One region of the Thermotoga sp. genome, then DNA from elsewhere that is predicted to be linked to it. Evidence: predicted binding sites of a transcription regulator. Region 1 holds the regulator's gene; the other holds the start of a gene.
What was found. The regulator HrcA, encoded in region 1, represses chaperone genes, less so after heat shock. The targets are predictions, from matches to a motif close to ATTAGCACTCNNANNNTNNGAGTGCTAAT.

Region 2: groES (co-chaperone GroES) is a predicted target of HrcA. The motif match lies at 1,540-1,568, and genes of this name have one in related genera.

What each region holds. Positions count from the first base shown of each region.
Region 1 covers NZ_JAGGZH010000083.1:11,729-15,925, forward strand. Annotated here, with positions in the region: gene J7K79_RS05320 (cell wall metabolism sensor histidine kinase WalK) at 1-19, opposite strand, end outside; gene J7K79_RS05325 (L-threonylcarbamoyladenylate synthase) at 29-1,036, opposite strand; tRNA gene J7K79_RS05330 (tRNA-Leu) at 1,085-1,171, opposite strand; gene hrcA (heat-inducible transcriptional repressor HrcA) at 1,297-2,316, shown strand; gene J7K79_RS05340 (nucleotide exchange factor GrpE) at 2,321-2,827, shown strand; gene dnaJ (molecular chaperone DnaJ) at 2,834-3,946, shown strand; gene yqeH (ribosome biogenesis GTPase YqeH) at 3,943-4,197, opposite strand, start outside.
Region 2 covers NZ_JAGGZH010000014.1:26,152-30,348, reverse strand. Annotated here, with positions in the region: gene groL (chaperonin GroEL) at 1-1,225, opposite strand, end outside; gene groES (co-chaperone GroES) at 1,240-1,515, opposite strand; RNA gene ssrA (transfer-messenger RNA) at 1,718-2,074, opposite strand; gene J7K79_RS01135 (ABC transporter permease) at 2,188-3,225, shown strand; gene J7K79_RS01130 (ABC transporter permease) at 3,239-4,180, shown strand; gene J7K79_RS01125 (ABC transporter ATP-binding protein) at 4,193-4,197, shown strand, end outside.

The DNA.
Region 1 (4,197 bases):
GTCCCTGGGTTTTATCCATCTAAACAGTTCACCTCACAATCTTGGAGGCTGCTTTTCTCAGTCGATTCATCACTGCGAGGAGTATTCCCCTCTCCTCCAGTCCCTCAACAATTATATACTTTTTTCCACTCTTTTCTGCTTCTCTGAGGGCCGCGAACATGTTCTGAGCTATGCTGTAGGGATTTTTCAAAGAGCCCATAACAATCCTGTCATTGTACAGATCCTTCCTCTCTTCAACACATATCACAACGTGATTGGGAAATTCTTCCAGAACATTTCCCATCTTCTCGAGATTTTCCACGAGTACCAACGGCTTTGAAGGTGCATAGTGGCGGTATTTCATACCCGGTGCCAGTGGTTTTCCTTTGAACACACCCTTCTTCACAGAATCCGGTACAACAAGGCTTGGAAAGATCTCTTTCAATCTTTCGATCTCTACAGGTCCCGGTCTCAAAAGAAGGGGCTTTTCCCTGGATAGATCTATTATGGTAGACTCCAGGCCGAACAGTGTGTTTCCCGCGTCTAGTATCAATCTCACCCGTTCCATGAAATCCTCTACAACGTGGTCCACGTTCGTCGCACTGGGTCTTCCAGATAGATTCGCACTTGGAGCAGCGATGGGATCACCCAGCATTTCTATCAACTTCAATGCAACCGGATGGGCCGGCATTCTCACAGCCACCGTGGGAAGTCCCGCGGTAACCACAGGGGGGATCCGTTGAGATCTTTTTGGGAGTATGACTGTTAAAGGGCCAGGCCAGAACCTCTTCAGGAAGTCGATGAAAGATTCGTATCCGCTCGCCACTTCATCGAGTTGCGAGAAGGAACATATGTGGACTATCAAAGGGTTGTCCGCAGGTCTTCCCTTGATCTCGAAGATCTTCCTACACGCCTTCTCGTTGTAAGCGTCTGCTCCTATTCCGTAAACAGTCTCTGTTGGAAAAACAACGACCTCTCCTCCTTTCAGAAGATCAACCGCTTCCTTCAAAGACTCTTCGCTGGGAAAGACGGGATTCACTTTCACAACTTTGGTCATCGATCAACCTCCCTCATTAAAAACAAATGGGGCTCATGGAGCCCCTTCTGGTGCCGAGGGCGGGACTTGAACCCGCACGGGGCTATCCCCCAGCTGATTTTGAGTCAGCCGCGTCTGCCATTCCGCCACCTCGGCTCCTGTATAATATGGTAGCAATTTTTCATCTGGAAATCAAGTCCTTCGTTTTCTCTCACGCCCTTGAATTCTCCCAAGATGTGTGCTAAACTATTATTAGCACTCGAAAGAAAGGAGTGCTAAAAATGAGAAGACTCTCGAACAAGAGTAAATTCCAGAAAAGACTGAACGATCGGCAAAGAAAAGTACTTTACTGCATAGTGAAAGAGTACATAGAAAACAGAAAACCAGTCAGTTCACAGAGAGTTCTCGAGGTAAGCAATATAAATTTTAGCAGCGCTACCATAAGAAATGATATGAAGAAACTGGAATACCTTGGTTACATATACCAACCGCACACCTCTGCAGGCCGAGTTCCAACGGATAAAGGACTCAGATTCTACTACGAGGAAATGGTGAAACTCTCAAAGGAAACTGAAGAACTGAACCTGGAAGTGGATACCTTCAAATCCATCCCGCTTGCAGACCCAGAAAAGGTTCTGCTTCTGGCTGGGAGTCTCCTTGCCCGGTTGAGTGAAGGGTATGCGCTCATAGAAAGACCTAATCCCAGGGATTTGAAAATACTCAGAGTGATGCTCATACCGGTATCTGAAGACTACCTGATTTTCTCCATGCTGACAGAACTCGGTATATCGAAGATCACTCCCATCAGAACCCATGAGAATTTGAACTGGGAAGGGATAGAAAAACAGCTGAATTTTCTTTTGAAAGGGAAAACCATAGGAGATGTACTGACTGGAAAGGTGGAAATCCTCAGAGGGAGTGGTATTCTCAAACTAATAGAGTCTGTGATAAGCGAAAAACTGGAAAGATACATGGACGTTGGTTTTGAAAATCTTTTGAAGGATGAAGCACTTTCTTTGGAAGACATAAAGCACCTTTTAGAAGAGACCAAGGACTACCAGTTTCTGGAAAGCCTGGTAAAGAATGATGAAGATGTGACAGTGAAGATAGGAAAAGAGATCGGCAAAAAAAAGTTGGAAAAGTTTGCCGTTTTCTCCGGTAGATATTACAAAGGCCCATCACCGATCGGGAGTGTTCATCTCTTCACCTCGAAAGTCACCAGGTACGACAGGAACCACAAAATCTTTAGCTATGTGCTGAATCGACTTTCAGAATATTTCACTTCGGCGGCCAGGAGGTGATAGAATGTCTGAAAAAGAAAGAAAAAACCTTTCCCAGGAATGTGAAGAATTGAAAGAAAAATACAGAGAGCTCGAGGAGTACGCTAAAAGGTTGAAGGCCGAGTACGAAAATTACCGGGAAGAGGTTGCCCAGGAGAAAAGAGAACTCATAAGGAACGCAAATGAATATCTCATCTCAAAACTGATTCCCATACTCGATGACTTCGAAAGGGCCTTGAACCAAGGAGAGCACAGAAAATCCTTCTACGAGGGTGTGAAGTTGATCTACAAGAAGCTCCTGAACACCCTTGAGAAAGAGGGACTTGTGAAGATTCAAGTGGGCAAGACCTTCGATCCGTTCGAACACGAGGCAGTTGAAAGGGTCGAAACGGACGATGTGGAGGAGTACACCGTTCTCGAAGTGGTGGAAAACGGTTACAAATTCCATGGGAAGGTTCTGAAACCGGCGAAAGTGAAGGTGGCTGTGAAACCGAGAAAGAAGGAAGAGGAATCTTCTAGTAAAAAGGAGTGATTCCTTATGAAACGAGAAAGGAAAGATTACTACGAAATTCTCGGCGTTCCAAGGAACGCCACACAGGAAGAAATAAGAAGGGCGTACAAAAGATTGGTGAAAGAGTGGCATCCCGATAGGCATCCGGAGAACAGAAAAGAGGCTGAACAGCGCTTCAAAGAGATCCAGGAAGCTTACGAAGTCCTCATCGATCCTCAGAAGAGAGCCATGTACGATCGTTTTGGATACGTGGGAGAACAACCCATTCGCCACGAAGCAGAAACCGGTGGTGGCTTCTTCGAAGACGTATTCAGGGAGTTTGAAAACATATTCAACAGAGACATATTCGACGTGTTCTTCGGTGAAGAGTCCCGTCAAAGGGAGAGGAGAGAATACGCCCGAAAGGGAGAAGACATACACTACACCGTAGAGGTAAGTCTCTCCGACTTGATCAACGGAGTGGAGATCCCCATCGAGTACGAAAGGTATGAGACGTGTCCAAGATGTGGTGGAACAGGTGTGGAGCCGAATTCAGGATACATTGATTGTCCTCGTTGTGGTGGAACGGGAAGGATCAGAGAAGAGAGAAGGTCGTTCTTTGGATATTTCGTCAGTGAAAGGACCTGCGACGAATGTGGTGGAACAGGTAAAGTTCCTCGCGATCTGTGTCACGAATGCAGAGGAAGTGGAAGGGTTTTGAGAAAGGTGCGAAGAACGGTAAAAATACCACCAAACGTGGAAGACGGTGCGCGTCTGAGAATACCCGGCGGGGGTAACGCGGGTTATTATGGAGGGCCTTACGGTGATCTGGTGATCACTGTACGAGTGAGACCCGACAGCAGGTTCAGGAAATCCGGAAAAGATCTAGTATACGACATCACGATAGATTACCTCCAGGCGATCTTGGGAACGACCATCGAAGTCCCGCTTCCCGAGGGTAGAACAACCATGTTGAAGATACCACCTGGAACACAGCCCGAAACGGTTTTCCGACTGAAGGGGAAAGGTCTACCGAGTGAATACGGCAGGAGAGGTGATCTCCTTGTCAACGTACACGTTGAAATTCCAAAGAGCCTTTCAAGAGAGGAAAGAAAGATCCTGGAGGATCTGGCAAAAAAAAGAGGTATTCCTGTTGCTTAACGATTTGGATTCACCAGGGCTTCTCTCACAACGAGCTTCACGTTTTCCGGGACGGTAACTTCCACTGTCAGGGGTCCTCTTCTGACGCTCAACCACCCCAGTCCCGCCACCATCAGTTCTTCCCCTTCTTTCAGAACGAACCTCTCCTTCTTCCACTTGAAATCTTCGTACTTTGCCTTTGAGCAAGGTGGCTTCAAAAGATCTCCCAGTCTGTTCCTCATCAGTTCATCCGCTCTCTCTCTTTTCGTCTC
Region 2 (4,197 bases), on a different contig from region 1:
TTCCTTCCTCAACGGCCGCCCTCGTTGCACTCAAAGCGTCTTCGATTCTGTGTTTTTTCTCCTTGAGCTCTGTTTCAGTGGCGGCTCCGACCTTTATGACGGCCACTCCACCAGCGAGCTTGGCCATTCTCTCCTGGAGAGTTTCTTTTTCGTACTCGGAAGTAGTCTCCTCTATCTGTGCCTTGATCTGGGCAATTCTCTTTTTGATGGCCTCGGGGTCACCTTTTCCGCCGATTATGATAGTTTCGTCTTTTTTAACCCTCACGAGGTCGGCCTTTCCAAGATCCTCGAGCGTGAGGTCTTCAAGATTGATACCGAGTTCTTCGCTCGCCACTTGCCCTCCTGTGAGTATCGCTATATCCTGGAGCATCGCCTTTCTTCTTTCGCCGAATCCAGGTGCCTTCACTGCACAGGACTGAAGAGTTCCCTTGAGTTTGTTGAGAACGAGCGTGGTCAACGCTTCCCCTTCGACATCCTCGGCGATGACGAGAAGTGGTTTGCCTGTCTGAGCAACCTTCTCGAGGACCGGTATCAGAGGTTTCACGGCGCTGAGTTTTCTATCGGTGATGAGAATGAATGGCTCTTTCAGAACGACTTCCATCTTCTCTGCGTCCGTTACAAAGTACGGTGAGATGTATCCCCTGTCGAACTGCATTCCTTCGGTGAATTCTACGTAAGTCTCAAGTGTCTTGGAGTCTTCCACGGTGATGACACCATCTTCTCCCACTTTGTCCATGGCCTCGGCGATGAGCTCTCCTACTTCAGGACTGTTGGCAGAAATTGCCGCCACATGAGCGATGTCTTCCCTTCCAGAGAGCTTCTTCGAGAGTTTTTTGATCTCCTCAACAGCCTTCTCAACTGCTTTGTCTATACCCCTTTTGAGCAAGATTGGGTTTGCTCCCGCCGCAACGTTCTTGAGACCTTCCTTGATCATCGCCTGTGCGAGAACCGTCGCTGTTGTCGTTCCATCTCCAGCAACATCGTTGGTCTTGGAGGCAACCTCCTTCACAAGCTGGGCTCCAAGATTTTCGAATTTATCCTCGAGCTCGATTTCCTTTGCTATGGAAACACCGTCGTTCGTTATAGTCGGAGAGCCCCAGGATTTCTCGATGACAACGTTCTTGCCTTTTGGGCCAAGAGTTATTTTCACCGCATTTGCAACCTTATCTACTCCTCTTTCCAGCGCTCTTCTGGCTTCCTCGTCGAACTTCAGAAGTTTCGGCATATCTCACACCTCCCTCACTCTTCGATTTTCGCGAGTATATCGTTCACATCGATGATGATGTAGTCCTCGTCATCGATCTTTATCTCTGTACCAGCGTACTTGGAGAAAATCACTTTATCCCCAGCCTTAATGTCGAACTTCTCGTCATCATCGATCTTTCCTACCGCAACGACCTCAGCTTTCATGGGTTTCTCTTTTGCTGAATCCGGAAGCACAATTCCTCCTTCGGTCTTCTTTTCCTCCTTGATGGGTTTAATCAGCAATCTTTCGCCGAGAGGTATCACCTTCATGCTTCATCCCTCCTCTGGAAAATTTTTAGCACTCTCGATGCATGACTGCTAATATAAATATACAACTTTTTCCATGCGACTTCAAGCACAACAATTTAAGAGAGAATGACAGAAAAATTACGATATAATTAAACGCGGGCTAACGATGTTTAAAACCACATTCCAAAAACGTAAGGGGTGCTTAAAGCACCCCCGTTTCTTCTGGTGGAGGCGGGGGGATTCGAACCCCCGTCCGAAGATGGAAGCCCCTGGGCTTCTCCGAGCGCAGCCCGTGTTTTCTGTCTCGGGAAGGACCCCCCACGGGCAGGGTGTCTCTTCCCACAGCCTTCCTGTACCTTCCCAATCTGGGCCGGAAGGCGGAACCCAGATCGGTAGGCTGGTTCTCTCACGCCCTCTTCCAAGGCCCAGCCAACCTTGGAGAGGACGGCCGCCTATCTACTAGGCGGCAACAGCAACAGGTTCGTTGGCACTTATTCGAACTCCCACCTTTTTTACGAGGAGGTGGGGACCTCGGCTCGCTTCCCAGGGGACTCCATCCCCGTCGAACCCATTCGCCCCCTGGTTCTGCCATAATAATTATACCACTTTCCTTGACTTCATTCTCCCCGGGAAGGTTCAGAGTATTGTATAATCATATGAAGGTACAAGAAAATCGACCAGGAGGTGTACTTTGTGACAGCATACGTTATACGAAGATTGCTTCTTCTTCCCCTGATACTCCTCGGTGTAACGTTCATTGTGTTCTCGATGATCCAGTCACTTGGACCCGACAAACTGCTGGCCGCTTACGTGAATCCGAACATGCTGGACAAACTGACACCAGAACAGATGGATGCCTTGAAGGAAAAGTACGGTTTGAACGATTTCTTCGTGGTTCGGTATGGCAAATGGCTTTTCAACACCCTGAGAGGAGACCTCGGATGGTCACTCGTTGGGAAAGAACCTGTGAAAGACGCTCTTTTGAAGAGACTTCCATATACGGTTGAACTCGCGCTCTATGCCATATTCCCGGTTATATTCGTTGGTATCTGGTTAGGTGTGAAGGCTGCCGTGCACAGAGGAAAATTTCTGGATCACTTCATCAGAATATTCGCCGTTGTGGGCTGGTCTTTTCCGGATTTTGTGTTCGGCCTACTCGTTTTGATGATATTCTACAGCATTCTAAACTGGCTCCCTCCTGGAAATCTCAGCATATGGGCTGAGGAGGTGATCAGATCCCCCGAATTCCACCGTTACACGAAACTCATCACAATTGACGCTCTGTTGAACGGAAGGTTCGACGTTTTTTGGGACGGTTTGAAGCACCTCATCGGTCCCATCCTGACTCTTTCCTGGCTCTGGTGGGCGTATCTTTTGAGGATCACAAGATCCAGTATGCTTGAAGTCTTGAACAAAGAATACGTGAGGACAGCCAGGGCAAAGGGACTTTCAGAAGATGTGGTCATAAACAAGCACGCCAAAAGAAACGCCCTCATTCCCGTTACCACGGTGGCAGGTGGTATGGTAATTGGGCTGTTCTCTGGAACGGTGATCGTGGAGACCGTCTTCAATAGAACAGGGATAGGAAGTTTCACGGCACAGGCAGCTCTTCAGCTCGACTACGCGTCCGTCATGGCCTCAGCTCTATTCTTCTCCACGATCCTAGTGATAGGAAATCTCATCATAGATATACTCTACGCTCTCATAGATCCCAGAATAAGACTCGGATGAGAGGTGAAATGACGTGAATCAGGAGTTGAAGAGGATCTTGAAGAGATTTTTTAAGGACCCATCTGCGGTTATAGGACTTTCCCTGGTTCTTTTTTTCACGGTGGTGGCTATCCTCGCCCCCATTATCGCACCTCCCGTTCATCCACTCACGAGGATGAAACTACCAGATCCTTACTTGATGCCTGTTGTAAGCTGGAATCAGAGTCCACAGCCTCCCACCCATAAAACGGACGCTATCACGAAGAATCCCAACAGAGAACCAATACGTGGAGTGGATTACCATCCGTTTGGTGTCATAGGTGGAAGAGACATATTCTACGGTGTTGTCTGGGGAACAAGGACCGCCTTCAAAATAGGAATAATAGTAACTCTGGCGAGGCTTCTAATAGGGATTCTGATAGGATCCATCTCTGGTTATTTCGGAGGATGGGTAGACGAACTCCTCATGAGGATCACCGATATATTCCTCTCCATCCCGTTCCTGATAGCCGCTGTTGTTCTGACGACAGTTCTTGGAACGGGTCTGGACAAAGTCATGATAGCAATGATCATATTCGGCTGGATGGGAGCAGCGAGGCTCATAAGAGGAAACATCTTGCAAGTGAGGGAAGAGCAGTTCGTCCTCGCGGCAAAGGCGATCGGTGTGCCAGACTTTCTCATCATACTAAAACACGTGCTCCCAAACTCCATTTTCCCCGTTCTGATTTGGGCGTCCATGAACATGGGATCTCTGGTGATAACGGCTGCTGTGCTCAGCTTTCTCGGTCTTGGGGCTCCCCAGGGATACGCGGACTGGGGATCCATCCTCAGCTACTCCAGAGATTGGATGATGGAGATCGGAAAACACTGGTACGCTCTCGTTTATCCGGGAACCGCCATGGTCTTGTTCGTCCTCGGATGGAATCTACTGGGAGATGCCCTCAGGGATGCCTTCGATCCAAGGCTCAAACTCTAAGGAGGGATCGAGTTGAA